3 regions of the Mesorhizobium sp. WSM3879 genome follow, and region 2 is predicted to be linked to each of the others. Evidence: predicted binding sites of a transcription regulator. Region 2 holds the regulator's gene; each other region holds the start of a gene.

What was found. Region 2 encodes LexA, which represses DNA repair genes until DNA is damaged. Its sites were predicted from a motif close to TGTTCNNNNTGTGTTCNG; they were not measured.
Region 1: the regulator LexA is predicted to act here: its motif matches at 7,337-7,354, upstream of CK218_RS05220 (PA0069 family radical SAM protein).
Region 3: the regulator LexA is predicted to act here: its motif matches at 4,864-4,881, upstream of dinB (DNA polymerase IV).

What each region holds. Positions count from the first base shown of each region.
Region 1 is NZ_NSFZ01000002.1:374,802-384,521, forward strand. It holds gene CK218_RS05180 (MFS transporter) at 1-662, shown strand, start outside; gene CK218_RS05185 (cell wall hydrolase) at 803-1,984, shown strand; gene CK218_RS05190 (AtpZ/AtpI family protein) at 2,275-2,667, shown strand; gene CK218_RS05195 (F0F1 ATP synthase subunit A) at 2,733-3,494, shown strand; gene CK218_RS05200 (F0F1 ATP synthase subunit C) at 3,574-3,798, shown strand; gene CK218_RS05205 (F0F1 ATP synthase subunit B) at 3,861-4,442, shown strand; gene CK218_RS05210 (F0F1 ATP synthase subunit B) at 4,453-4,944, shown strand; gene CK218_RS05215 (ribonuclease HII) at 5,156-5,854, opposite strand; gene CK218_RS05220 (PA0069 family radical SAM protein) at 6,108-7,262, opposite strand; gene CK218_RS05225 (glycosyltransferase) at 7,411-7,914, shown strand; gene CK218_RS05230 (hypothetical protein) at 8,110-9,084, shown strand; gene moaB (molybdenum cofactor biosynthesis protein B) at 9,099-9,647, opposite strand; gene CK218_RS05240 (4-(cytidine 5'-diphospho)-2-C-methyl-D-erythritol kinase) at 9,647-9,720, opposite strand, start outside.
Region 2 is NZ_NSFZ01000004.1:286,437-296,156, forward strand. It holds gene CK218_RS11340 (peptidyl-prolyl cis-trans isomerase) at 1-805, shown strand, start outside; gene trpD (anthranilate phosphoribosyltransferase) at 802-1,812, shown strand; gene trpC (indole-3-glycerol phosphate synthase TrpC) at 1,817-2,629, shown strand; gene moaC (cyclic pyranopterin monophosphate synthase MoaC) at 2,632-3,111, shown strand; gene glp (gephyrin-like molybdotransferase Glp) at 3,113-4,318, shown strand; gene lexA (transcriptional repressor LexA) at 4,435-5,169, shown strand; gene CK218_RS11370 (ComEC/Rec2 family competence protein) at 5,153-7,612, opposite strand; gene gltX (glutamate--tRNA ligase) at 7,715-9,139, shown strand; gene gltA (citrate synthase) at 9,321-9,720, shown strand, end outside.
Region 3 is NZ_NSFZ01000009.1:28,908-38,627, forward strand. It holds gene CK218_RS20285 (pilus assembly protein TadG-related protein) at 1-926, opposite strand, end outside; gene CK218_RS20290 (TadE/TadG family type IV pilus assembly protein) at 1,207-2,424, shown strand; gene CK218_RS20295 (hypothetical protein) at 2,449-2,685, opposite strand; gene CK218_RS30260 (hypothetical protein) at 2,728-3,009, shown strand; gene CK218_RS30960 (hypothetical protein) at 3,170-3,454, shown strand; gene CK218_RS20305 (cupin domain-containing protein) at 4,212-4,592, shown strand; gene dinB (DNA polymerase IV) at 4,955-6,217, shown strand; gene CK218_RS20315 (aldose 1-epimerase) at 6,453-7,337, opposite strand; gene CK218_RS20320 (SDR family oxidoreductase) at 7,324-8,079, opposite strand; gene CK218_RS20325 (ATP-binding cassette domain-containing protein) at 8,090-8,821, opposite strand; gene CK218_RS20330 (ABC transporter permease) at 8,825-9,720, opposite strand, start outside.

The DNA of each region.
Region 1 (9,720 bases), on a different contig from region 2:
CGCTCTCGGCTTTCTTTGCCTGGCGCTGGCTGCACGAACCGCCGACGCAAGGCGACGCGCATGCCGCCGCCGTCACGAGCGGCCCGGCGCCGCTGCGCAACATCGAGGTCTGGCGCATCTCGGCAGCTATCGGCCTGCTCTGCTTCCCGCAGGTGGCGGTGCTCACCTTTGCCTCCGTCTTCCTGCACGACTTTGCCGGCACGGGCACATGGGTAACCAGCGCCACCCTCGCCGCCGTGCAGACGGGCGCCATGGCGATGCGCGTCTGGAGCGGTCGCTTCACCGACCGCCACCGCAACCGAAGGCCGTTCCTGAGGTTCTGCAGCGCGCTGAGCGCGCTGGCCTTCCTGGTGCTATGGATTCTGGCCATCGCTGCGGCCAGGCAGCCGTCGCTGCTGTTGCTCCTGCCCCTTATGGTGATCGTAGCCGGCATCTGCGTCTCGGCCTGGCATGGCGTTGCCTATACCGAGCTTGCGACACTTGCCGGTGCCGGCCATGTCGGCACCGCGCTCAGCCTCGCCAACACTCTGGTCTTTGTCGGCTTCTGCCTTGTGCCGATCGCCATTCCCTGGCTTCTGCTTCTCTTCGCATGGCCGGACGTGTGGCTGGCGGCGGCGATCTGTGCGGCGATCGCATGGCCGATCTTTCTGCGCACGGCCTGACGTTTTCGCCGGTTTTCTACAGCTGGCGGAGGCCGGCTTATCTGCAACATGAAAAAAACACGATCGGTGCCGTTAACCCCCCATCAAGGTTAATGCTTCATTTTGGCTCTCCGGGGTCAGTAGCGTTTCTGGAGAGTTCCGTGCATCGACGCGTTCTTACGCGGCTCGTCGCCGCCGCCGTTGCGAATAAACGTTCCTTCCTTCCTCCTTTGGTTCTGGGGCTCGGCTTCTGGGTCGGCTTTCCGTCCGTCGTCGCTTACCAGGATATGGCAAGCCTCGTGTCCGGGCTGGAGTCGCCCAGCCATCGCTGGAATGCCTATGTCGAAAAATCCGTCGCCGGCTCGGTGCACGCCGCCGAGATGCCGTTCGTCGATTCGGCCGCCACGGGCTCGATCTCCGGCTCCGGCGTGGACCTGCCTGGCGTTGGCACGGTGGCGCTCCGCGGCAAGGGCAATGTCGCCGGCGCTACGCCCGATGAGGACCGAGTCGTGCGCGCCGACAAGAAGGGCCGCCTCGTCCAGGTGTCGCCGGTTGCGCCGCCGAAGAATTTCAGCGCCGGCTCCATCTTCGAGCGTACCTCCTCGCTGCTCCGTCCGGCGATGGACAGCGGCCTGAAGCTGACTTTCGCCAAGCCCGGCATCAAGGGCAAGGAAATCCAGATCGCCCAGGCCTTCCACATCCGCGAGGACAAGAAGCCCGATCCGGATTTGCCGGCGGCTCTCATCGCTCTCGTCAACAACGACAAGCCGGATATCCTCGCCACCGCCTATGCCCAGTCGGCGCCCGACTATGCCAAGGCCTCGCCCTTTGAGGCTCTGCTGCAGGACGATGCGAATGACGGCCGCTTCATCCCGCCAATGGGCAAGGGGGATCACGCCTGGATGCAGAATCCGCTGCCGGCGGCCGTCTTCTCCAAGCCGGAACAGGAATGCCTCGCCAAGGGCATTTATTTTGAGGCGCGCAGCGAACCGGTGCGCGGCCAGGCCGCGGTGGCGCAGGTGATCCTCAACCGCGTCCGCAACCCTGCCTATCCGAAGACGATCTGCGGCGTCGTCTACCAGAACGACAACTGGTTCAACCGCTGCCAGTTCTCCTTCGCCTGCGACGGCAGGAAGAAGCGCATCAACGACGCGGTCGCGTACAAGACCGCCCAGGATGTCGCCATGGCGGTGACCGCCGGCAAGATCTTCATCCCCGAGGTCGGATCCTCGACGCATTACTACGCCAACTACGTCCATCCGGGCTGGGCGCGCGCCATGCAGCGCATGACCAGGATCGGCCTGCATATCTTCTATCGCACCTATGGCGGCGGCTGGAGCTGAGCCGTTTAGGCGGCTCGAACTGAGCCGCTTGATCGGCACCCTGCGGCGACGCTCTTTCTCGCTTGCTGCGCGCATCGATCGGAGCGGCTTGCCTCCCGGATTCGCGCCGAGTCCTCGCACAGGCGTGACGGGCACGATGTCGCACCCGGATAAGTCGTTGATTTGAAACGGGAAAATACATCGCTTTGAAGTTCGGCCCGTGGCTTGACGGGCGCGGACCCGCTAACTATGTTGCCGGCGACTTTAGAAGCGGACGGACGGTGATCGTCTGCCCGGGCAGGGGGGTTGCGATGGCCGACAAAAACGGGCCAGACGGAACCGGAGAAACCGGCCGCGGCAGGCAGCCAGAAGCCACCATCCGCGACGACGAACTTGAGCGCCGCCGGCGCGAGCTTGAAGCATCGCTTGCATCAAGACGCACGGACCGGCTCGAGGGGAAAGACGAAGCGAAAGCTGCGACCGGTTACGGTCAGGCCCTGAAACTGTCCAGCGAGTTCATCGCCGGAGTGGTGGTTGGTGTCGGCCTGGGCTGGATCATCGACCGCTTGGCGGGAATCGCGCCCTGGGGTCTGATCGTCGGCCTGCTGCTGGGTTTTGGCGCCGGTATACTCAATGTCCTGCGTTCGTCGGGACTTGCATCGGAATTCGGCCAGGGCGGCAAGCCGCCCGAACCGAAGGACTGAAGTAAGGCGCCGCAAGGCGCGAAAGAAACTTAAGAAGCCGGTTGTGGCTTTGACGGGGATTTAAAGTGGCTGCTGCTGACCAGGTCGATCCGATCCACCAGTTCCAGATCCATCCGATCATCCCGCTTCATATCGGCGGCTACGACATTTCTTTCACCAACTCCGCTCTGTTCATGGTCGTGACGATCGCCGTCGCTTCCGCTTTCCTCTACATGAGCACCGCCAGCCGCGCCCTCATTCCTGGCCGCCTGCAGTCGGTCTCGGAAATGGCCTATGAGTTTGTCGGCAACATGCTGCGCGATGCGGCGGGCAAGCAGGGCATGCAATTCTTCCCGCTGGTGTTCTCGCTGTTCATGTTCGTGCTGGTCGCCAACCTGATCGGCCTGTTCCCCTATTTCTTCACCGTCACCAGCCACATCATCGTCACCTTCACGCTGGCGATCCTGGTCATTGGCACCGTCATCGTCTACGGCTTCGCCAAGCACGGCCTCGGCTTCCTCAAGCTGTTCGTGCCGCATGGCGTGCCTGGCTATCTGATGCCGCTGGTGGTGGCGATCGAAGTCATTTCCTTTGTCTCGCGTCCCGTCAGCCTCTCGGTTCGTCTTTTCGCCAACATGCTGGCCGGCCACATCACGCTGAAAGTGTTTTCGGGCTTCGTCGTCAGCCTCAGCGCGCTGGGTGCGGTCGGCATCGCCGGCTCGGTCCTGCCGCTCGCCATGGCGGTTGCCCTGACGGCGCTGGAACTGCTGGTCGCCTTCCTGCAGGCCTACGTCTTCGCCGTGCTGACCTGCATGTATTTGAACGACGCTCTGCACCCGAGCCACTGATCGATTTTCACCGGCGCCCCGGCGCCAGCATACCCAACGTACCAACCGCAACGATTACGAAAACCACAGGAGTTTTGAAATGGACGCAACTGCAGCAGCTGCTATCGGCGCTGGTATCGCCTGCATCGGCATGGGCGGCGCCGGCATCGGCCTCGGCAACATCTTCGGCAGCTATCTCTCGGGTGCGCTCCGCAACCCGTCGGCCGCTGACGGCCAGTTCGGCCGCCTGATCTTCGGCTTCGCCGTGACCGAAGCGCTGGGCATCTTCTCGCTCCTCATCGCGCTGCTGCTGGTCTTCAGGTAAGAACCACGCGCTGACGAAAGGGGCCGCATGGTGCGGCCCCGCCGTATGGACAGGGGAATGAGATGTTCGTGACATCTGCCTTTGCGCAAGAATCCGCGCCGGCCACGGCCGAGGGCGACACGCATGCGGGCACCGCCGTGCCTGCCGAGGAGCATGGCACGTTCCCGCCGTTCAATGCCGAGACCTTCCCGTCGCAGATCCTGTGGCTCGTCATCACCTTCGGGCTCTTCTATTTGTTCCTGAAGCGGGTTGTGATGCCGCGCATCGGCGGTATCATCGATGTCCGCAACAATCGCATCACCCAGGATCTCGACCACGCCGCCAGGCTGAAGGGCGAGGCGGACGCTGCCGTTGCCGCCTATGAGCAGGAATTGGCGGAAGCTAAGGCCAACGCCAACAAGATCGGCCAGCAGGCGAGCGACGCCGCCAAGAGCGAAGCCGAAAGCACGCGCAAGAAGCTCGAGGCGGAACTCGAGAAGAAGCTCGGCGAAGCCGAGGCGAGCATCGCCTCGATCAAGGCCAAGGCGATGAAGGAAGTCGGCACGATAGCCGAGGACACCACGTCGGCCATCGTCGAGGCGCTGGTCGGCGGCAAGACCGACAAGGCCGAGATTTCGGCCGCGGTCAAATCCGCGACCCGGTGAGGAGGCCATCATGGACGCCACATCACTTGCCACGCTCTGGGCCACCATTGCCCTGATCATCTTCCTCGGCGCCGTCATCTATCTGAAGGTGCCGGGCATGCTCGCAAAGTCGCTCGATTCCCGCGCGGCCAAGATCAGCAGCGAACTCGAGGAAGCGCGCCGCCTGCGCGAAGAGGCCCAGCAGCTGCTCGGCCAATACCAGCAGAAGCGCAAGGAAGCCGAGAAGGAGGCCGCCGACATCGTCGCCGCCGCCAAGCGCGAGGCCGAGCTCCTTGCTTCCGAGGCGCATAAGAAGACCGAGGACTACGTCGCCCGGCGCACGGCGCTTGCCGAGCAGAAGATCAGCCAGGCCGAACGCGAAGCGATCGGCGAGGTGCGTGCCAGCGCCGTCGACATCGCCGTCGAGGCCGCCCGTGCGCTGCTCGCCGCCAAGGTCGACGCCAAGGCCGGCGCCGATTTGTTCAAGTCGGCGCTGCAGGACGTGAAGGCCAAGCTGAACTGAGCGGCTCTGCCGTTGCTGACATGAAGCCGCCTGGGCAACCCGGCGGCTTTTTTGTTTTGGGCGCGAATAATCTTCCCCCTTGAGGGGGAGATGTCGCCGAAGGCGACAGAGGGGGTCGTTGCGCGTAGAGCTCAACCCCTTGTACGACCAAAGACGACATCGGCGCGTCACGCGCGACGACCCCTCAGCCTGCCGGCCATCTCTCCTGAGATTAATCTATTCCCTCGAAGCTCTCTTCCGCTTCCGCCACCTCGACGCCGCCCAACCGGAACGGCGCGAACGACGCCCTGTGCAGTCGCGCCACCGGGCCATGCGCCTCGATCGCGGTCCGGTGGCGGACCGTCGCGTAGCCCATATGCATTTCGAAGCCGTAATGCTCATGATGGCCGCCGCAGCCGCACATCATGCGGTCGCGCATCACCTTGGCGATGATCGAGGCGGCGGCGATAGACTGCGAGCGCTGGTCGCCCTTGATCAGCGCGCGGCCCTCGCAGGTGAGCCCTGGCGGCACGTCGCGACCGTCCGCCAGCGCCAGTTTGGGCGGCAGCGACAGGCCAGCGGCGGCGCGGCGCATCGCTTCCAGGCTGGCTTTCAGAATGTTGCTGTTGTCGATGCCTTCGGCGCTGATCGAGGCCATCGAGACGCTGAGCGCCGAGCCCAGGATTTTGAGGAACAGCGCCTCGCGCTGCAGATGGGTGAGGCGCTTGGAATCGTCGAGCCCTTCGGGAATGTTGGCCGGGTTGAGCACCACGGCCGCGGCCACCACCGGACCGGCAAGCGGCCCGCGGCCCGCCTCGTCCATCCCCGCTACCGGCCACAGCCCCTCGGCCATCGCTTTCGTTTCAATCGAGAAGTCGGGCTTCTCGACCATTTCGAAGAGAAGCGGAGAATCGGAACGCGCGCGAGCCATGGTGCGGCGAGGTTCGCATCGGCTCCGATTCTCCGCAAGTCCCTCCGGGTCGGATGGGGCGTCGGACCGGGAGGGCACCGTCTCACGGCCGGGGGACTGGGCCGGACGGGATTCTTGAGCAATTCCAGGAAGAGTGCGTAGCGGGCCTTCCGTACGAAGTTACATCAAAACAGAGGGTTAGCGGATCGCAATCCGGGCGCAAAAGTCTGCCTCCGGAGTTGCCTTGGCGCCGGCCTTCGCGGCGGCATCGTCTTCACAGCAGCATCAACTGCTCGCCGACGCCGGAGCCTGCGACGAATTGGTCGGTCCGAAGCTGCCGCCGCTCGGCATTGAGGCCGAGCCGCTTGGCGGCGATCTCGAAGCGCCGGCCGATCTGCCAGGCATAGGGTCCGGCGCCCTTCATGCGCTTGCCCCATTCCGAATCGTAGTCCTTGCCGTCGCGCATCGAGCGGATCAGCGAAATCACATGCCGGTAGCGATCCGGATAATGGCGCAAGAGCCAGTCCTTGAAGATCGGCGCCACCTCGAGCGGCAGACGCAGCACGACATAGCCTGCCTCCCTGGCGCCGGCGGCGCGCGCCGAATCGAGGATGCGCTCCATCTCCGGATCGGTGAGGCCGGGAATGATCGGCGCCACCATCACCGAGGCGGGGACGCCGGCATCCGAAAGCTGCCTTATCGCTTCCAGCCGCTTTGTCGGCGTCGAGGCGCGCGGCTCCATGGTTCTCGCCAGCATGCGGTCGAGCGTCGTCACCGACAGCGCCACCTTGGCGAGGCCGCGTTCGGCCATGCGCGACAGGATGTCGATATCGCGCGTCACCAGTGCCGACTTGGTGACGATGCCGACCGGATGGCCACGCGCCTCCAGCACCTCCAGGATCTCGCGCATGATCCGGTATTGCTTTTCGATCGGCTGGTAGGGATCGGTGTTGGTGCCGATGGCGATGGTGCGCGGCTGGTAGCCGGGCTTCGACAATTCCCTGTCCAGCATACGCGCCGCATCGGGCTTGGCAAAGAGCTTGGATTCGAAATCGAGCCCCGGCGACAGGCCCATGAAGGAATGCGTTGGCCTGGCAAAGCAGTAGACGCAGCCATGCTCGCAGCCGCGATAGGGATTGATCGAACGATCGAAGGAAATGTCCGGCGACTCGTTGCGCGTGATGATGGTGCGCGGCTTCTCGACCTGCACCTCCGTCTTGAACGGCGGCAGTTCCTCCAGCGAGTTCCAGCCATCGTCGAACACATGCCGGCTGACCGGCTCGAAGCGGCCGGACGGATTGATGCCCGCGGAGCGTCCGCGATTGCGGTCCGGCCGCACGCGCATGCCGCTCTGTTCTATCATTGCATTTGCCATCTCGGCTCTGCCTGCTCCGAAAGCGGCAATGTCGGCGCGCACGATCTGTTCCATTTTCGCCCTCTCCCAGGGACTGTCGGCAGGCTGTCGAATCGCTCTGTTCATGAAACTATTCCTATTTTACCAATGAGAACAAAGCAAGAACTTTCTCGTTCAGAAAGCGCAACTGGCGCAGCGCCGCGCTTTCCGCTATTCGGCTAAAATGCTCAGCGTCCTCATCGAAACCAGGAACGACGAAGAAGGCCTTGCCCGCACGCTGGCCTCGTTGATCGGCGGCGCGGTCGAGGGCGTCGTGCGCGACGTCATCGTCTGCGACACCGGCTCGACCGACCAGACGCATCGCGTCGCCGAGCATGCCGGCTGCCACCTCGTGGCCGGCGGCATCGCAACGGGCATCGGCCAGGCCAAGGGCGACTGGCTGCTGCTTCTGGAACCCGGCGCCCGGCTCGCCGAAGGCTGGATCGACGACGTCGTCGCTCACGCGGCGAGGCAGACGATGCCGGCGCGTTTTTCACGCGCCCGCGGCAATCGCATGCCGTTTCTGGTCCGGGTTTTTTCGGGCAACCGGGCTCTGGAGGAAGGGCTTGTCATCAGCAAGCGCCAGGCCACGGTGCTGGCGAAAAGCGCCCGCAGCGCCGAAGCTCTGGCGCGCGGCCTCGCCACCAGAAGGCTGAATGCCGAAATCTGGGTGGCGCCGCCGAAGTGAGCGCATGCCCTCCTTCTCTCCAGAAGGCGAGAAGATAGAAGAGGTCGCCAAACTTTTGCCGGCCCATTCTATTGTGCATTGCACAAAAAACTGCGGTGAATTAGCATCTGCTTGAAGCGGGACAATCGGGATTGGGTGACGATGAAGCGGCAGACGGCTGGCGCTTCGATGGACGCCATGCATACGAGGAACCCGATGAACCTTGGTACTCCAGATAATTCAGGCGCGGCCAACCTCGAGGCGATCGCCCGCAATGGCAGCCTGTTCAGGCGCATCGCCGTGCGCATCCCGACCTATCTGAAAGATCTACGCGAAAATCCGGCCTGGCTGCCGATGTTCGTGCTGGCGCGCACCATGCCGGGGCGCCGCATGCACTGGCTAGGCGCCAGACGCGTCCGCCCGCTCGACAATGCGGGAGAGACGATGTTTGCCGGAGTCGATCGCGAGGCGGTGGTCGCGGCGCTTCGCTCCGATGGACTGTTTTCGGGGTTCACGCTGCCGCCGGCGATCCATGAGGAGATCGCCGTTTTTGCGCAACGCACGCCCTGTTTCGGCAATTTCGACCGCCGTCTCGAATTCATGCCGGGCGACCATGCCGAGGCGGAGAAGCGTTTCGGCCGCTCGCAGCTCAGCGGGCATTATTTCGAACGCATCCTCGATTGCCCGGCGGCGCTTGCCATCCAGCGGGATCCGCTGCTCCTCGAGGTCGCGCAGCACTATCTCGGCGGCCAGGCGAAACTGATCACGACGCGCGTGTGGTGGAGCTTTCCGACCGGCAAGGCCTCGGATGCCGACAAGAATCTCGCCTCGCTCGGCAAATACCATTTCGATCTCGACGATTGGCGGATGCTGAAATTCTTCTTCTATCTGGTGCCGGTCGACGCCGGCACCGGCCCGCATGTCTATGTCCGCGGCAGCCACAGGCGCCGCGCGCTCAAGCACCAGCTCACGCTTCTGGTCGGCCACCCCGCGGAAGACGTGCTGGACGTCTACGGTCCGGAAAGCCCTGTGACGCTGACGGGCGAGGCGGGCCTCGGCTTCGTCGAGGATCCGTTCGGCTTCCATATGGGAACGGTGCCGACGCATACGCCGCGGCTGATGATGGAAATCGGCTTCGGCGTCTCGCGGCCGTCGCGCCGCCGCTTCCACGGCGAGCCGGTCATCCGCTGAGCCGGACGGGGCCGCTACTCCAGCTTGCCGCCGCGCCTGAGGTGCTCGTCCAGCCGCGGCATGATCTCGACGAAGTTGCAGGGCATGTGCCGGTAGTCGAGCTGCGCCTTGATGATGCCGTCCCAAGCATCCTTGCACGCGCCGGGCGAGCCCGGCAGCACGAAGATAAAGGTGGCGTTGACGACGCCGCCGGTCGCCCGGCTCTGGATCGTCGATGTGCCGATCTTGTCATAGGAAATCCGGTGGAAGACTTCCGAAAAGCCGTCCATGCGCTTTTCGAAAATCGGCTCCAGCGCGTCCGGCGTGACGTCTCGCCCCGTGAAGCCGGTGCCGCCCGTGGTGATGACGACGTCCACCGTTTCATCCTTCGACCAGGCGAGCACTTTTTCGCGGATCTTCTCGCGGTCGTCGGTCACGATGTCGCGAGTGGCCAATACATGACCAGCCTTTGCGATGCGGTCGGCCAATATCTGCCCCGATTTGTCCTCGGCTAGGCTGCGCGTGTCGGAAACGGTCAGCACCGCGATGCGCACCGGGATGAAGGGGCGGCTTTCGTTGGCCATCAGTCGGTCTCCATGCTGCGCGTCGCGGCCACGAACCAACCGGGATGGCGGCGGCGGATGTCGATCGCCGCGC
Region 2 (9,720 bases):
GCTTTCGGAAGTGTCCGACCAGATCCGCAAGGATCTTGCGCTCGGCGAGGCAAGCCGCGTCCTGCTCGACGTCCACGACAGCTACGAGGACACCCGCGCTTCCGGTGCCTCGCTTGCCCAGGCGGCCGACAAGCTAAAGCTCAAGGTCGTCACCATCGACGCCATCGACCGCACCGGCCAGCGGCCGGACGGCACGATCGTCAACGACCTGCCGCAATCGGCGGACCTCATCAAGGCCGTCTTCGAGGCCGAGCCGAACACCGAGAATGAAGGCCTGACCACTGCCGCCAACGGCTTCGTTTTTTATGAAGTCCAGTCGATCACCCCGGCGCACGACCGCACGCTGGACGAGGTTCGCCAGAAGGTGGTGGCCGACTGGACCGCGGCCGAGACCGACAAGCGGCTCACCGCCAAGGCCGGGGAGTTGGAAAAGCGCCTCAAGGCCGGTGCGACGCTCGACGTGATCGCGGGCGAGCTGAAGCTCGAGAAGCAGACCAAGCGCGGCCTGAAGCGCGAAGCCGACGATGCCGATTTCGGCAAGGAGGGCGCGGTGGCCATGTTCGGCGTCGGCGAAGGCGGCACGGGCCTGATCCCCTCGCCCACCGGCGACGGTCAGATCCTGTTCAAGGTTGCCGAAGTCTTCGAACCTGCCGGTGCCGATGGCAGCTCTGTCCCGGAAGACGCGCAGAAATCTTTCAGCGCCGGCATATCCGACGACCTGCTCGATCAGTTGGTGGCGCAGCTGCAGTCGCAATATGACGTTCGTATCGATCCGGCCGCCGTTTCCCAAGCACAGACACGATGAGCGCGCTTAAGACATATATTGCCAAGGTCGCGACCGGCACCGCGCTCTCCTTCGAGGAAGCGCGCGAGGCCTTCGACATCATCATGTCGGGCGACGCGACGCCGGGGCAAATCGGTGGCTTCCTGATGGCGTTGCGCGTGCGTGGCGAGGCCGTGAGCGAGATCTCCGGCGCGGTCGCCACGATGCGCGCCAAGATGCTCCGCGTCGAAGCCCCGCGCGGCGCCATCGACATCGTCGGCACCGGCGGCGACAATTCGCATTCGGTCAACATTTCGACCGGATCGGCATTCGTCATCGCCGCCGCGGGTGTCCCGGTGGCCAAGCACGGCAATCGCGGCCTGTCCTCGCTGACCGGCGCGGCGGACGTGCTGATGGCGCTCGGCGTCAAGGTCGACATCGCACCGGAGACGATCGGCCGCTGCATCCAGGAGGCCGGCGTCGGCTTCATGTTCGCGCCAGCGCATCATCCGGCGATGAAGCATGTCGGTCCTGTCCGGGGCGAGCTCGGCACGCGCACCATCTTCAACCTGCTCGGGCCTCTGTCGAATCCAGCCGGCGTCGGCCGGCAGATGGTTGGCGTCTTCCTGCCCGAATGGATCATGCCGGTGGCTGAGACGCTGAAGGCGCTGGGCACCGATCATGCCTGGGTCGTGCACGGCGACGGTTATGACGAGATCACCACCACGGGCGAGACGCAGGTCGCAGAGCTCGCCGGCGGCGAGATCCGCACCTTTACCCTCACTCCGGAAGCGGTCGGACTGAAGCGGCATAACAAGGAAGATCTGCGCGGCGGCGAAGCGGCCTACAATGCCAAGGCATTGCGCGATATGCTGGGCGGCGCTGCCGGCGCTTATCGCGATACCGTGCTGATGAATGCCGGCGCCGGGCTGGTGGTGGCCGGCAAGGCAACGACGCTCGGCGATGGCATCGAGGCAGCAGCGCAGGCCATCGACAGCGGCCGGGCGCTGGCGGTGCTCGACAAGCTCATCGAGATTTCGAACGGTTAGAATTTTGTCCGATATCCTGCGCAAGATCGAAGCCTACAAGCGCGATGAGATCGCCGCCGCGAAGCTCAGCGAGCCGCTTGCCGAGGTCAAGGCGAAGGCCAAGGATGCGGAACCCCCGCGCAGCTTCCTTGCGGCGCTTGAGGCCAAGCGGAAGGCCGGCGGCTTCGCGCTGATTGCGGAGATCAAGAAGGCCAGCCCTTCCAGGGGCTTGATCCGCGCCGACTTCGACCCGCCGGCGCTCGCCAGGGCCTACCAGCAAGGCGGTGCTGCCTGTCTTTCGGTGCTGACCGACGCACCGTCCTTCCAGGGCGCGCCCGGCTTTCTGACCGCGGCGCGCGCCGCCGTTAGCCTGCCCGCCCTGCGCAAGGATTTCCTCTTCGACCCGTATCAGGTTCATGAAGCCCGCGCCTGGGGCGCGGACGCGATCCTCATCATCATGGCGAGCGTCGACGACGCCTTGGCCAGTGAATTGGAAGCCACGGCCTTCGATCTCGGCATGGACGCGCTGGTCGAGGTGCATGACGAACAGGAGATGGAACGCGCGCTTCGTCTCTCGTCGCGGCTGATCGGCATCAACAACCGCGATTTGAGAACCTTCGAAACCAGCCTCGACGTTTCCGAGCGGCTTGCCGCCATGGTCCCGGACGACCGGCTGCTGGTCAGCGAGAGCGGCATTTTCACCCATCAGGACTGCCGGCGGCTGGAAAAGAGCAAGATCGGCACCTTCCTCGTTGGCGAAAGCCTGATGCGGCAGGCCGACGTGGCCGCCGCGACCGCCCTTCTGCTGACGGGCAAGGCGCCGGCCGAGGCCGTCTGAGAATGCCCGCGCTTACGCATCTCGGCGCCAAGGGCGAAGCCAACATGGTCGATGTCGGCGGCAAGGCCGAGACGACGCGCACGGCCATCGCCGAAGGGTATGTCACCATGCAGCCGGAAACGCTGGAGATGATCCTGGCCGGCGACGCCAAGAAAGGCGACGTGCTTGGCACGGCGCGCATCGCCGGCATCATGGCGGCCAAGAAGACGCATGAGCTCATCCCGCTTTGCCATCCCCTCCTTCTCACCAAGGTGTCCGTCGAGATCGAGCCCGATCACGCGCTTCCCGGCCTGAGGGTCAGCGCGCTTGCCAGGGTTACCGGCAAGACCGGGGTGGAAATGGAGGCGCTGACCGCGGCGTCGGTTGCCTGCCTCACCATCTATGACATGGCCAAGGCAGCGGACCGCGGCATGGCGATTTCCGGCATCAGGCTGGTCGAGAAGACCGGCGGCAAGTCGGGCGACTACAAGGCAGGTCTGTAGCATGGCTTTGCTTCCGGTCGCCGACGCGCTCCAGCGGCTGTTGGACGGCGCGACCGCGCTGCCAGGCGAAAGCGTGCCGCTGGCCGACGCCGCCGGCCGGGTTCTGGCCGACCCGGTGGTGGCTCTGCGCACCCAGCCGCCCTTCAATGCGTCGGCGATGGACGGCTATGCCGTAAGGGCCGCCGACGTGGCCTCGGCGCCGGCGCGGCTCTCCGTGATCGGCATGGCGCCCGCCGGGCGTGGCTTCACCGGCTCTGTCGGCAAGGGCGAGACCGTGCGCATCTTCACCGGCGCGCCGCTCCCCGAAGGCGCCGATACCGTCGTTATCCAGGAGAATGTCCGCGATCTCGGCGGCGGCGGCATCGAAGTGACCGAGCCGACCGCGGAGGGACGAAACGTCCGTCGCCGCGGCCTCGACTTCTGCGAGGGCGACCTGCTCCTCGAAAAAGGCCGCCAGCTCGATCCGGCGGCGCTTTCGCTGGCGGCATCGGCCAACCATCCGAGTCTCAACGTGGTGCGGCAGCCGCTGCTCGCCATCATCGCCACCGGCGACGAATTGCTGCCGCCGGGCAGCGCGCTCGGCCCCGACCAGATCATCTCGTCGAATGCCTATGGCGTCACAGCTACGGCCCAGTCGGTCGGCGCGCGCGCGCTCGACCTCGGCATCGCCGCCGACCGCAAGGACGCGATCGCGGCCCTGGTCAAGAAGGCGGTCAAGGCCGGCACCGACGTCATCGTCACGCTTGGCGGCGCCTCCGTCGGCGACCACGACCTGATCCACGACGTGCTGACCGGCGAAGGCATGCAGCTCGACTTCTGGAAGATCGCCATGCGTCCCGGCAAGCCGTTGATGTTTGGCCGGCTCGGCGACATTCGCTGCATCGGCCTGCCCGGCAATCCGGTCGCAAGCCTGGTCTGCTCGCAGCTGTTCCTGAAGCCGCTTCTGGCGCGGCTGGGCGGCCGGTCCTGCCGGCAGGAAATCCGCATGGCCCGGCTAGGCGTCGCAATGCACGCCAACGATCTCAGGCAGGACTATGTGCGCGCCGTGGTCCGCGAAGATGCGGGGGCGTTGATCGCAACACCGTTCGGCATCCAGGATTCCTCGATGTTGAGGATTCTCGCCGATGCCAATGGCCTGATCGTGCGCCAACCCTTCGCACCGGCGGCTGAAGCCGGCGAGGAATGCAGCGTTCTGATGTTACGCTGAACAAAACGTCAACACATTCACTAAACTTTAAACGGTTGCGGAACACAACTGGAACAGATAGTGTTTGTTCTGGGTTTGTTTTTCTGATTCTGGTTTCAGAACCCATGGGGGCCGCCATGCTGACGCGCAAACAACATGAACTGCTGATGTTCATCCATGAACGGCTCAAGGAAAGCGGCATTCCGCCGTCTTTCGATGAGATGAAGGAAGCGCTCGACCTTGCCTCGAAATCGGGCATCCACCGCCTGATCACGGCGCTGGAGGAGCGCGGTTTCATTCGCCGGCTGCCGAACCGGGCGCGTGCCCTTGAAGTGCTGCGCCTACCTGACTCGATCGCGCCCGGCCTCAATGCGGCGAAGAAATTCTCGCCGAGCGTCATCCAGGGCGGCCAAGGCAATCTCGGCCGCCAGATCAAACCCGCGGCGCCCGCCCGCACGCCGACGCCCAGCAATGACGACGACGCCGGTTCAGCCGTCTCCATCCCGGTGATGGGTCGCATTGCCGCCGGCGTGCCGATCGACGCCATCCAGCACCAGACGCATTCGATCACAGTGCCGCCGGACATGATCGCGGGCGGCGAGCACTACGCGCTCGAGGTCAAAGGCGACTCGATGATCGAGGCCGGCATCTTCGACGGCGACACGGTCATCATCCGCAACGCCAGCACTGCGAGCCCCGGGGAGATCGTCGTGGCGCTGGTCGACGACGAGGAGGCGACGCTGAAGCGCTTCCGCCGCAAGGGCGCCTCCATCGCGCTCGAGGCTGCCAATCCGGCCTATGAGACGCGCATCTTCGGTCCCGATCGCGTCAAGGTTCAGGGCAAGCTCGTCGGGCTCATCCGCCGCTACTGAGGGGCTGCGGCTTGGCTTCCTTCTCGGGCTTCTTGTAAGGCGCCAACCCCCTCGCCTCACGCGAGTAGCGCCGCTGTTCGTGCCAAGGGCGGTACGGTTTTTCGACGGCGTATTGAATGGTTGCTCGCGCCGTCGCCGATTGCGGATCGAAGAAGACGGCGGCACTGCCGTCGCGCGCGAGCTGCCGCTTGGTGACGACGAGGATACGTGGATCGCGGCAGGGATTGTAGGCCGTGGCGTCGTTGATGACGATGAGGTCTGCGAAGTCGCAGGCAGGCCGGGCAGCTTCGCGGTTCTCGGCGAGCGCGACGATCGCGCCTGATGGATGCCGGCCAATGCAGAGATCGCCCGTGCAGTAAAAGGGCGATCCAGGCGGCAGGTCGACCGGATCGGCCAAGTCCAGCGTGCCCTTGGCGAATGTCTCCGGCGGCACGATCGTTTCGGCCTTGAGCGCACGTTTCCAGTTATCGGTGGTGAACTCGTTGGAGCGGGCGCGATTGATGGCGAGTTCGCCGCCGCCGATCGGCATCGCCACCAGATGCGCGTCCTCCGAGATCAGCAGGTCCGGCGTGCGCACCTGCGGGATGATCATGACGGCCGCGGCAGCGAAAGGAATTGCGGTCAGCCTGAGCCACGTAGTCGCCATCGTGGCGATGACGAGCGCGATCGTCGCCAGCAGCACCGAATGGATCGAGATCAGGCCCACGGCATCGACCGGCGACCACTCCGAAATCCACGCCGAGATCGCGATCATCGCCGCCAGGCCCTTGCCCATCAAATAGAGGAAGGGCCCGTCGAAGCCGAACGGCATCATGACCGCGCTGGCGACGGCCAGAAACATCACGATCGTGACGATCGGCATGATCGCGAGATTGGCCAGCAGGCTGAGCGGCGAGACGCGCTGGAAATGCCAGATGGCAAACAGCGCCGTGGCACTTCCGGCAATGATCGACGTCATTGCGGCGCCACCTGCTCCGACTGCCAGTTTGTGCGACATGAACCGCAGGAACGAACGCTTTTCCGGCGGCGCTCTCACCTTGCCGGCGCGGTAGTCGGACCAGCCGGCATAGGCGCCGACAAGGGCGGCGGTTGCCGCGAACGACATCTGAAAGCTCGGGCCAACCACTTCATGCGGCGACACCAGGATGACGGCGATGGCCGAGATCGCCAAATTGCGCATCGTCAGCGCGGCGCGGTCGAAAAGCACGGCGATCAGCATGACGGCCAGCATGATGAAGCTTCGCTCGGCGGCGACCACCAACCCGGAGATGACGAGATAGGCGGCGATCGACATAAGCGCGATTGCCGCGGCATACTTCTTCACCGGCCGGCGTGACGAAAAATCCGGGAACAGCGCAAAGGCGCCGCGCAGCAGAAGCATGACCGTGCCGGCGACCAGCGCCATGTGCAGGCCCGAAATCGAGATGATGTGATAGATGCCGGTCCGCCGCATCGCCTCGTTGATGTCCTCGGGAATGCCGGCGCGCACGCCGACGATCAGTGCAGCGGCAATCTCGCCTTCGGGTCCGCCAATGGTGCTTCTGATGTGATCGGCAATGTTTTCGCGCGCGTTCTCGATGGCTGAGGCGATGCTCGTCTGAGCGATCGGGTCGGTTGGCGGAATGAGTTTCGGGTCGCCGAGGAGAAATCCACTGCCGCCGATGCCGGAAAAATAGCTGTCGAAGGAAAAATCATAGCTTTCGGGACGGACCGGCCCGGTCGGCGGCAGGAGCCGTGCGTAACCCGTCACCAGCGATCCAGCCTTCATGCCGGCCGGGATCCTGCGTGCCGAGAGCCTGACGCGATCCGGTGCGTAGCGCAGCTTTGGATGCGCGGTCGAGATGAGATCGATGGTCAGCCTGACGCGGCCATTGGCCATTTCCTCGGCGACGGCGACGCGGCCTGTCAGCCGCGTCTGGATTTCGGAGCCGAGCATCGGTGTTGCGGCGCGCCAGGTCTCGACCTTCGCGGCGACGAAGCCCAGCGCGCAAAACAGAGCCGCCATAAAGACCAGGTGTGTCTTCAGCCAGGGACGCGAAACGGCCGCGCATAGAGCCATCAGCGCCACCGCCGCCAGCGGTCGGTAAAGATCCGGCTCGGCGCTCAAGGAATAATAGAGTATCACGCCGGCGGCCAGGAACACCGGCACCAGCAGGAAGCCGATGCCGCGGTCGAGCTCGGTGGAGGCTGCCTCGGCCACACCCCGGCGAAACGCGGAAAACGAGGCACGGCGGAACCGCCTGCGGATTAAGTCGATGGCTGCCGGCGGACGAGCTTGTAGCGAAGCATCGCCGTCCGGCGGCAAAATTTCGGCGGCCGGACGCGGCACTGGAACCAAAACCGGTACAGCCTCGGCAGGCACGGTGGCGGCAAACAGCAGGCGCTCGCTCACGCCAGCCGTCGTCTCCTCGCCCTCCTCCGCACCCCGGCCACGTCCAGCCATCGGGTCTGCCCCTTGCGCCCCAGACCTCCTATGCTACATGAACGCCCACCGCGCGAAAGTCCGCGCAAACATGCCCGCTTCAGTGCTTCTTCCGAGAGTTCCATGTCCGACAAGGTCGTCACCCGCTTTGCCCCCTCGCCCACCGGCTATTTGCACATCGGCGGCGCGCGCACGGCGCTGTTCAACTGGCTCTACGCCAGGCACACGGGCGGCACGATGCTGCTGCGCATCGAGGACACCGACCGCGAGCGCTCCACCGAAGCGGCGACGGCCGCTATTCTTGACGGACTGACCTGGCTCGGCCTCTCATGGGACGGCGAGGCCGTGTCGCAGTTCGAGCGCGCGCCGCGCCACCGTGAGGTGGCAGAGGAGCTCGTACGGCTGGGCAAGGCCTATTTCAGCTATGAGACGCCTGCCGAGCTGGAGGCGATGCGCGAGGCGGCGCGGGCCAAGGGTCTGCCGCCGCGCTACAATGGCCAGTGGCGCGACCGCGACCCCTCCGAGGCGCCTCCCGGCGTGAAGGGCGCCATCCGCATCAAGGCGCCGACCGAAGGAGAGACCGTCGTGCACGACCGCGTGCAGGGCGAGGTGCGATTCCCGAACAAGGACCTCGACGACTTCATCATCCTGCGCTCGGACGGCAACCCGACCTACATGCATGCCGTCGTCGTCGACGATCACGATATGGGCGTCACCCACATCATCCGCGGCGACGATCACCTGACCAACGCCGCGCGCCAGACCGTAATCTACAACGCCATGGGCTGGACCGTGCCGTCGATGTCGCACATCCCGCTGATCCATGGTGCCGACGGCGCCAAGCTGTCGAAGCGCCACGGCGCGCTCGGCGTCGAGGCTTATCGCGCCATGGGCTATCTGCCGGAGGCCCTGCTCAACTATCTGGCCAGGCTCGGCTGGAGCCACGGCGACGACGAGGTGATGTCGATCAAGGATATGATCTCCTGGTTCGACATCGGCGACGTCAACAAGGGCGCCGCCCGGTTCGACTTCGCCAAGCTCGAGGCGCTGAACGGCGTCCATATGCGCAAGATGGACGACAAGGCGCTGTTTGATATTCTCGTAGCCACCCTGCCCTATCTCGAGGGTGGCCCGGCGCTCGCGGCCAAACTCGACGACAGGCGCAAGGCACAGCTGCTTGCCGCCATGCCGGGCCTCAAGGAGCGGGCAAAGACGTTGGTCGAGCTTGTCGATGGAGCCGGCTTCCTGTTCGCCGAGCGGCCCTTGCGGCTCGACGAAAAGGCTGCGGGGTTGCTTGGCAGCGACGCCCGCGCCATTTTGCGCGGCGCCCATGCCGCGCTCGCCGCGATCTCCAGCCAATGGAGCGCCGCGACCGCGGAAGCCGCTATTCGCGATTTTGCGCAGGCAGGCGGCCATAAGCTCGGCGCCGTGGCTCAACCGCTGAGAGCTGCGCTCACCGGCCGCAGCACCTCGCCCGGCGTGTTCGATGTGCTCGCTGTGCTCGGCCGTGAGGAGAGCCTGGCGCGGGTTGCGGATCAAATCGATTAGGAGCGAACTGGCCCAAGAAGATTGGCATTGAAAGGTGTGTTTCGCAGTGCAACATTAGGCCTTGGCCCAATCTGGCACGCACCTCCTAAAATGCGGTGGCAAGTTCGCGCATTCCGGTGATTTCGACGTGTCGTTTGCAGGAATTGCCTTGCCGGCATGAGAAAACATAAAGGAGTTTGCAATGAGCGAAGCTGCGACAAAACTGGAATCGGGCGGCAAGGCGCGCGAGTCGACCGCAAGGCTCGAGCTCGCCGGCAAGACGCATGAATTCAAGGTGCGAAGCGGCTCGACCGGGCCCGACGTCATCGACATCGGCGCGCTGTACAGCACCACCGGGGCCTTCACCTACGATCCCGGTTTCACCTCGACGGCAAGCTGCGAGTCGGCGATCACCTTCATCGACGGCGACGCCGGCATCCTGCTGCATCGCGGCTACCCGATCGACCAGCTCGCCGAGCACGGCGACTTCCTCGAGGTCTGTTATCTCCTGCTCTACGGCGAATTGCCGACCAAGGCGCAGAAGGACGACTTCGACTATCGCGTGACGCGCCACACCATGGTGCATGAGCAGATGTCGCGCT
Region 3 (9,720 bases), on a different contig from region 2:
TTGCTGCCCGTCATATAGATGGTTACGCCGGTGCAGGGCGCAGCGCAGGTGATGACCGCGCCTGCGTTGATCTTCAGATTGCCCTGAACGACGTAAGTGCCGGAAGAAAGCGCGACATTGCCGTTGAGGTTCATGCCGCTGCAGTAGGTGCCGGACACGAGTGTCTGCGCTGACTTGCCGCCGCTTACATTTCTGCACGGGGTGGTAACCGCGGGCGCCGGCAGGCTGGAGAATGGATCGGACGCGGGCAAGGCCTGGGTTAACGGCGACTTGCAGGTCGTGGTCACCGGGTTGTTCAGCGAAACGCCGCCGACCGAGATCAGGCAGTCGGCCTGAAGCCCTGCCGACCCCTGCACCTTGATGGCATCGGCGGCGCTCGAATTCGACATGACCGAGCAACCGGTCAGCTTGACGCTGGTGCTGCCGGAGAAAAGCGCCGCCTGCGAGGCCGACTGATTGAGCGCCAGCACGCAGGCCTTGGAAGCATCGGTGATGAGCGCCACCGCCCTCGCCTGCTCCGGCACCTTGCTGTCCGTGAAAATGGAGGTGAACATCCGGTCGAGGTTCTGGTTGAGGATGACCTCGACTGCCTTCTTGGCCGTGTTCGGCCCCGAGGTGGGCGGCGCGTGGACGGTGATGGTGCCATTGCCGAGGCCGTTGTCGGTCGCCGACTGCGTCGCGGCCGCCGTGATCGCCGCGGTATTGGATCCCTGGATCTTTTCCAGCGCGCCGGCATAGGCGGCGGCATCCGCCGTCGCCTGCAGCTTCAGGCTCGAATAGTACCAGTAGGACGTCTCGACGCCGAGCCCTGCCCCGCCGACGACGATCGGCAGGGTGAGCGCGAAGATCGTCGCAACATTGCCGCTCTCGCCGCGCCGCAGGCGGCGGGAGACGAACTGTCTGAAAATCCGACCGAATGTGTTCATGGCCGAGCGCGCCCAAGCTATCCCAGCCACCACGTTCAACACCCCGCGATAAACGAATGGCTAATTTTTTTCCTCGACTTGCGATTTTCAGACCCTTGTATGCATATCTACCGCCCTGCGCGGCCGCGACTCAGACTTAGGTCCCACTTCATATAAGACCTAAGGTGAAGCTGCGGATAAATCAGCGATTTTAGCTTTTGCTGCATTTTATCTTTTTCGGAAATCCGTCGTAGAGACGGCTGGAGTAGTTTCTCTGCCGTTTCCGGCGAGGGGTGCTGCCATGATCAGACGGTTCTGGGCTTCGACGCGCGGCAATTTCGCGCTGGCGACCGCAATCGCCATGGTGCCGCTGATGCTTGTCGTGGCCGGCGCCGTCGATGTGGCCGGCACGAGCGACGACGCGGCGCAACTGCAGAACTCGCTGGACGCAGCCGGACTGGCGGTGGGCACGAAATACCAACCGACCATGTCGGCCGGCGATGTGCGCCAGCTCGGCCTGACCTTCTTCTCAGCAAATCTGAGCGTCGCCGACGCCGGCGAATATTCGGGCAGCGTCGGGGCGTTCCAGGCAGCGGCCAGCGGCGATCCGAGCGGCTACACCATCTCGCTGTCGTCGAGCATCAGCCGAGCGGCTTTCATCAGCGGCGCGCCGGCCTGGCAGGCGACCCGCTCCGCCTCCGTCGAGGTCAAACCGGGGGCGCAAGCGTGCGTTCTGGCGCTCGATCCGCATGTCGGCTCCGCCGTTAACCTGCAGGGCTCGACCAATGTGGCGATGAACGGCTGCGTGATCGCCGCAAACTCGGACGCGGCCGACGCCATCGACCGCGGCGGCTCGGCCCTGCTTAGCGCCGCATGCGTCTCGACGGTCGGCTCGACCTCGGGGATAATGCCGCCCAACGCAACACTCTCGTGTGACGCACCGCTCGAAAACCAGTACGCATCGTTCGACCCGTTGGCCAATGTCACCCCGCCCGCTTACGGCATGTGCCAATCGATGCCGAACGGCAAGACGGTCACGCTTTCGCCCGGCACCTATTGCGACAAGACCTGGTCAGGAAAGATCACGCTTAATCCGGGCGTCTACATCCTGCGCAATGTCACCATAAAGCCCGGCGGCAACGGCAGCCTCACCGGCCAGGGCGTGACGATCTTCCTGATGGAAGGCTCGCAGCTCTACATCAATGCCAATGAGCAGGTGAACCTCTCGCCGCCGACCAGCGGCCCCTATGCAGGCATCACAATCTTCCAGGCCAAGGGCAACACCGCGGCGCTGACGATCAACGGCGGATCCGGCTCGGTGGTCAGCGGTTTCATCTATGCCCCCGACGCGGCGATCTCCTATGCCGGGAATTCGGACATGAACGCGCAGGGCAATTGCCTGCGGCTGGTCGGCAATACCGTAGGCATGACCGGAAACTCGGCGGTGAAATCGGACTGCGCGGCCGAGCTCGGCAATCGCGAGATGTATGCCGGCAGGATGATCACCCTGGCGAAATAGCGCCGCTCTTCCGTCGAGGGGAAATCAGTACTCGCCGACGATATCGGCGCCGGGCTGTTCGTCGAACAACACCGCGCAGCCGCGCTGCAGCGCCACCTGGCTCAACGCGTTCGCCGCCGCTTCATCCGATGAGACGAAGTCCCCGGTCAAGACGCGAAGTTCCTCGACGGCTCTCGACATCGAAACAAGGCGCCCAGCCGCGCCATCGCTGGCGCAGGCGTCGACGACGCAGAGAAGGTCGATAAGTTCGAAGCTGTCCATGGCGGCCTCCGCCCACAGGATCCCTTCGCGGAAGACAACGGCGTGACGGGCGACCGGGTTCCGCTTGGAGTGGTGCATCATGATTGGGCGACAGCCTGGGCGGCCCGCGCTGAGATCGAGGCGAAGCGGCAGGCAGGGCATAAAAGTACGTCGCGCACGCCTGTGGTCGTTTGGATCGACCGGCAAAAGCGCGGCGAACAGGTTCGCGAATCTCGGCAGACTGCGGGATTGTGGGAGTTGCCCGCCACATCGCAGGAAATGGCGGGCAACTCCACTTTCAAACCGCCGATGAAGGGACGTTACTCGACGGTTGTGCCACAATGAGTTGTGGGCCTACTTGTTTCCAGAAATCGCCCATTCGGACCTCTGCGCTCAAAGGTGCGGCCTCAGGTCCCGCCTGACAAGGGACCGTGGCCCGAAAGCAGGAACATTCCAGCTTTGGCGCCGTTGCCACGACATCCCAATCGGCAGAGGAGAGGAAACCATGGCCGACAGACCTACAGTTGTAAACACCAGTGGCGGGGGCGGCGCCGGCACAGCAGTGGCGATCGTTCTTGCCATCATCGCGATCGTGGCCCTGCTGTTCTTTACCGGCATTATCAATGTCGGTGGCCGCACCGGCGGTGGCGGATCGACGGATGTCAATGTGAAGCTCGATGCGCCGAAGGTCGAGGCGCCCAAGGTGGAGACGCCTGCGGCTCCGTCGACGACGCCGGCACCCGCGCCTGCCGCTCCGGCTCCGGCCCCGGCTCCGGCCAACGGCGGTTGATCCGCCTGGCGCAACCGGTAGGCCGGTTGCGCGTTTATCGAATGGCTACTCCAGCTTCGGCCCGCGCATTCCTCTGGAAGGCGCGGGCCCTTTTTTTCTCGGGCCCTTTTTTCTCGGGCCCTTTTTGTCTCCGGCAGGTCCGCTCAGTCATCCAATTCCATCGGCCGATGGCCCGGCCTTTGATGCCAGACGACCTGGCGGAAGTCCGTCAGTTCGACGACTTGGTCGCAGGTCGGACAGATATAGTTGTCGCAGCACTGGCGAAGCGCCGGCGGAGTGCGGCGCACTGCCCCCACCGGCGGACGGGTTTCCGTTTTTCCTACCTGATGAAGCATCGATTCCTCCCAGTTTTTCTGATTTTTCGAGTATCGCCTTCCACCCGGCTTGGCCTCGCCTATGGCGGTTTCGCTGGGCGCGGTGAGCGCGCGCCCGCGAGCGGAAATGAAAATGGACTATCGCGGACGGGGCCTGGCTTTGCCGCGGCACTATTGGCGAAATTCACTTGCCGAGGGTTCACAGGATTCTCCCCAAGGGCGAGAAACGGGGTGGCCCCTCAACCACCGTCGTGCCAGGCGCAAGGAACAGCAAAACACCGGCAGAGCGTGCTTGCAATAGGGCCTGCGCGGCAAAATCGATTTCGCGCCGCGCCCGGCAATTACATTAGCAATCATTCATTGAAAGGCGTATCAATCCAGCGGCGGTCGCCGACGATCGTGTGTCAGGTCCCGCTTGCAATCCTTGGAAATGGGAGGATGCCATGGCCGAAGCTGCAATGAAGGTCACCAAGCTCGAATCCAAGTCGCACAACAATCCCGACGAGGTTCGCTCGCCCGCCAAGACCCGCGTCGAAGTGGTGCGGCTGCCGGGCTACACGCTCGGGCGGCTCAACATGGAGCCGGGCTGGAGATGGTCCGAATGCGTGAAGCCGGTGGTCAAGACCGACAGCTGCCAGGTGTCGCATGTCGGCTATGTCGTGTCCGGGACGATCACCATACGCATGGACGACGGGACGCAGAAGACCTTCGAGGCCGGCACGTCCTATACCATCCCGCCCGGGCATGACGCATGGGTGGAAGGCAATGAGCCGTTCCAATGCATCGAGGTGCTGAGCGCCGAGCAATACGCCAAACCGGCCTAACGGCGGCTGTCGGCGAAGGGACGGCCAGAAGATCGGAGGGGCGGTGCTCCGGCTCGGCCGCACTTCCTCATCCTGGTCTTCGCGCGTCGCTCGGCTCCTGACTTCGTCCTAGCATGACGCAGTTTTGGGCCGCGATCCTTCGCGCCCCTCCCTGGTCTCGCGGTCAAGCCGTCAAAGGGGAGCACACCGGCGCAACCGGTCAAAGCCCTTGGTTGTGACGGGTTGCAGATGTTCTCATCCCCAGCTGGCCGGCTTGACAGGAAACTCCTTTTGTTCTCTTTATGTTCACACGCATTACCGCTTACAACAGTTGCTGCTAATGCTGCGATGCCGCAAAGCGGATGGATGGAGCCGAGAGCGCGATGGCCGCCACGAACGCCGCTTCGGCCGCTACCATCCTGCATGCCGATCTCGACGCCTTCTACGCCTCGGTCGAGCAACTGCTCGACCCGTCGCTGCGCGGCAAGCCGATCGCGGTCGGCGGCGGCGTGGTGCTTGCCGCCTCCTATGAGGCGAAGATTTTTGGCGTTCGCGGCGGCATGCCCGGCCGCAAGGCGCGCGAGCTCTGTCCGCAGCTCATCTTCGTCGGCGGCCGCTTCGGCGAATACCAGCGTCTCGGCGACGCCGCGATCAAGGTGCTCGACGATTTCACGCCGCTGGTCGAGCGCATCTCGATCGACGAGGCTTTCGCCGATGTCGCCGGCTGCACGCATCTGTTCGGGTCGCCGGACGAAATTGCGCGAACCATCCGCCGCCGCGTGAAGAGCGAGCTCGGCCTGCCGATCTCGATCGGGGTGGCACGGACGAAGCATCTCGCCAAGATCGCCTCGCAGGCGGCCAAGCCCGACGGCCTCGTGGTGGTCGAGCCCGGCACCGAGCTTTCCTTCCTGCACGATTTGCCGGTGTCGCTGATGTGGGGCGTCGGTCCGGCAACCAAAGCCAGGCTCGCCGAGATCGGCGTCGAGACCATCGGGCAATTGGCGCGCACGCATAGCGGCGCGCTGGAGCGGCTGATCGGCCATGCCGCCGGCCAGAAGCTCGCGGCCCTTGCCTGGAACCGCGACCCGCGCCGGCTGGAGACGCATCGCCGCGCCCATTCCGCCGGCGCGCAGTCGGCGCTGGGCCGCAAACCGGCGCTGCCGCGCGTCTTCGTGCCGACGCTCCTGCATCTCGCCGATCGCGTCGCCAGCCGCCTGCGCGCCAAGGACCGGCCTGGCCGCACGGTGACGGTGCGCGTGCGCTTTGCCGACATGCGCGCGGTCACCAGCTCGGTGACGCTGGAGCAACCGATCCAGGCGACGACCATGCTCGCTGACGTCGCGGAAGAGCTGGTCAGAGGCGTGCTCGCCGCTCACCCTGGCGAACGGGAAATCTCGCTGCTGGCGATCTCGGTCTCGCATCTGGAAGAGCATGCCGAGCTGCAGCTCGAACTGCCGCTCGGCCTGGCGGACGAGAAGCTGAAGCCCGGCAGCCGCAAAGGCCTCGCCCGCTTCGGCGCCGACCGCGCCATAGACAAGATCCGCCAGCGCTTCGGCAAGCAGGCCGTCGGCTACGGCACCGTCGCGCTTGAAGCGGCGCGCTCGGTGCCGGATGAATTCAGGGAGCTGGCGGAGAAGGAGCTGTGAGGGAGGTGCTTCGGCATCTGCTCTGCGGCGCTGGAGATTGGCGAAAGCCGACGCGCCGTCCGATCTCCCCCTTGTGGGGAGATGTCGCCGAAGGCGACAGAGGGCGTCGCCGCGCGTGAAGCGCCGGCGTCTTCGGCGACGAAGACAATGCTGGCGATCTATGTGAGACGCCCCTCTCTGGCCTGCCGGCCATCTCCCCCTCAAGGGGGGAGATCACGCGCTCTGGCGGCTGCCCTCAACCCGCCACAGCCCAGTCCAGCCGCATCGCCGCGCTCATCGTTTGCCCATCTTCAAGCACCGTCAGCCCTTCGCCGTGATGCGCATCGACCGGGTGCGAGACCGGCTCGAAGCAGAAGAAGCCGGCGTCGGATGACGGCGAATAGAGGATATAGACGCCAAGCTCCGGCGAGGCAGTGAGCGTGATCCTGATCCCCTCCTCGAGCTGCGTGATCGAGGCGCGACGATTCCAGCCGTCGAAGGCGTTGTTGACCCAGTCCCACGGCAGCGGGATGGAGCGCGAGAAATCCCAGGCCGGGCGCTCGCTCAGCGGCACGACGCCGACCGGCAAATGGCGCTCGTCCTCCAGCCAGACGCGCCTCGCCTTGGCCCCGAGCAGCGTTGTGTCGCCGCGCGGGAACCAGGGATGGAAACCGAGCCCGTAAGGCAGGCGCATGCCGGCGCGGTTCTCCACCGTCAGCTGCGCCTCCAACGCGCCGTCCTGCAGCGCATAGGTCACGGTAGCCGCATAGCGGTAAGGACCGATCGCGCCCTCGTCGAGCACCAGCTCCGCCTCGGTGACGGTGCGGCGGGCGAGCCGCCACGGTCTTTGGAAACCGTCGCCATGGATCGGAAAGGCTTCGCCCGGAATGTTCGGCGCGACGGCGTGGAAGCGGCCGTCGAAAGTGAAGCCGCCGCCGGAGATGCGGTTCGACCACGGCACCAGGAGTTGGCAGCCGGACGTGCCGGTGCCATCGCCCGGCTTCAGCAGCGGAACCGGCGCGCTGCCGATCACCAGCGCGTCATAGCGCGCGATCGCCGCGCCCTTCTCCGGCGCCAGCACCAGCCTCGCCTGCCCGTCGTTCAGCTTGACCGCGCCGGCCATATCCTCACCAGCCGCCATCGATGGCGATGTTCTGGCCGCTGATCATGTCGGAGGCGGGTGAGACGAGGAACAGCACGAGCTCGGCGACATTGTCAGGCTCGATGCGCGTCTTGAGGCTTTGGTTCTCGAGGATCCAGTCATTGTACTGCTTCAACCGGTCGCCGAAGACGCGCGCCTCCGCCTCCGAGACCACCGCGCCCGGCGACACGGCGTTGACGCGGATGCCATGCGGCCCGAGCTCGCGCGCCAGCGACTTCGTGAGCCCGAGCATGGCGCCCTTCGAGGCGACATAGGGTACGTAGCCGTCCCAGCGGCCGTTGAGCGTGATCGAGCAGAAGTTGACGATCTTGCCGTAGCCCTGCGCCTTCATGCCCGGCGCGCAGGCCCGCGCCAGCGCAAAGGCGGCCGAGGAATTGACGCGGATCTGATCCTCATAGTCGGCCAGCGAGAACTGCTCGAACGGCCGGTTGATGATCAGCGCCGCGTTGTTGATCAGGATATCGATCCCACCTTCCTTCGCCGCCAGCGCGGCAACAGCCGCTTCCGCCTCGGCCAGCCGGTTGAGATCGCAGCCGACGAAGGCAATATCGCCCCTGGCCTGTCCGGCAAGTCTCGCCACCGTCTGCTCGCCATCGCCGATGTCGGGGCGGTCGAGCACCAGCACGCGCGCGCCGACCCGCGCCAGCGCTACCGCCTGGGACCGACCAAGCGAGCCGAGGCCGCCCGTCAGCAACACTTTACGACCAGCGAGCGCCTTCATTGCCTAACCCTCACAGGACAGAATGGACTTCGTCGATCGAGGTGTCGCCGATGCGCTTGTCCAGCACGATCTCGCCGCGCGCCATCGCGACGATACGGTCGCAGCACTCGAAGACGTGGTGCATGTTGTGGCTGATGAAGACGCCCGTCACTCCCTGTTCCTTCAGGCCGCGCACGAAGCCGATCACCTTGTTGGTCTCCTTGACCGAGAGGTGATTGGTCGGCTCGTCGAGGATCATCACCTTCGACTTGAAGTGCATGGCGCGCGCGATCGCGACGCCCTGGCGCTGGCCTCCGGAAAGCTCGCCGACGAGCGCATCGGGGGAGCGCAGATGCAGGTCGACATTGGCGATGGCGCGCACGCTTTCCTCGGCCATCTTCTTCTGGTCGAGGATGCCGACGCCGAGGATCGAGAACCGGGTCGGCTCACGGCCGATGAACAGGTTGCGGGCGATCGACATGGTGGGGACCATGGAATTGTACTGGTAGATGGTCTCAATGCCGAGATCCATCGCGTCGCGCGGCGTCGCGATGCTGACCTCCCTGCCCTCGACCTTGATCTCGCCCTGGTCGGCGCGGTGGACGCCGGACAGGATGTTGATCAAGGTCGACTTGCCGGCGCCGTTGTCGCCGACCAGTCCGAGCGCCTCGCCGCGCTTGAAGTCGAGCGTGACGCCTTTGAGGGCATGCACGCCGGAATACCATTTGTGCAGATCGCGCACCGAGATGATGGCATCGCTCACGGCTCAGCCCTCCATCTTGATGGCCTTGGCGCGCTTGCGCATCCAGGCATTGGCGACGACGGCAAAGATGGTCAGGAAGCCGATGGCGAATTTGAACCAGTTGGCGTCGACATGGCTGAGCACAAGGCCGTTGTCGATGACCCGGATGAGCGTCGTGCCGATGATGCCGCCCATGACGGTGCCGATGCCGCCGGCGAGCGAGGCGCCGCCGATGACGGCGGATGCCACTGCCTGCAGCTCCATGCCCTCGCCGATCGAAGGCAGCGGAGACCCCAACCGCAGCACCTGCAGCATGCCGGCGAAGCCCGAGAGCACCGAGCACAGCATGAAGCAGACGATCTTGACCCTGGCCGTCGGGATGCCCATCGCCGCGGCGGCCGGCAGGAAGCCGCCGGTAGCCTTGATCCAGTTGCCGAAATTGGTGCGCGACAGCATCAGCGAGGTCAGCACCGCGACCGCGACGAACCACAGAAACGACATGCGGAACATGTTGCCCGGCCCGACGAAGGAAGTGAACAGCCAAGTCGGCAGGTCGGCGGGCAGCAGCGGCGGGAAGCCGCCGGACACGACGACGGTGAGCGAGCGCGCCATGAACAGCATGCCGAGCGTGGTGATGAAGCTCGGGATGGCGAAGCGGATGGTGACGTAACCGTTGATGAAGCCGATGGCCGCCGAGACGAGCAGCCCGGCGAGCAGCGCCAGCGGGAACGGCCAGCCCTGCACCATCAGCACCGCCATCGTCATCGGCATCAGCGCGAAGACCGAACCGACCGACAGGTCGAACTCGCCGCTGATCATCAGGATGGTAACGCCGATGGCGACGAGGCCGGCCTCCGGCAGGATGCCGAGGATACCGCGCAGATTGTCCTGGTTCAGGAACACGCCGTGGGAGCGGACCT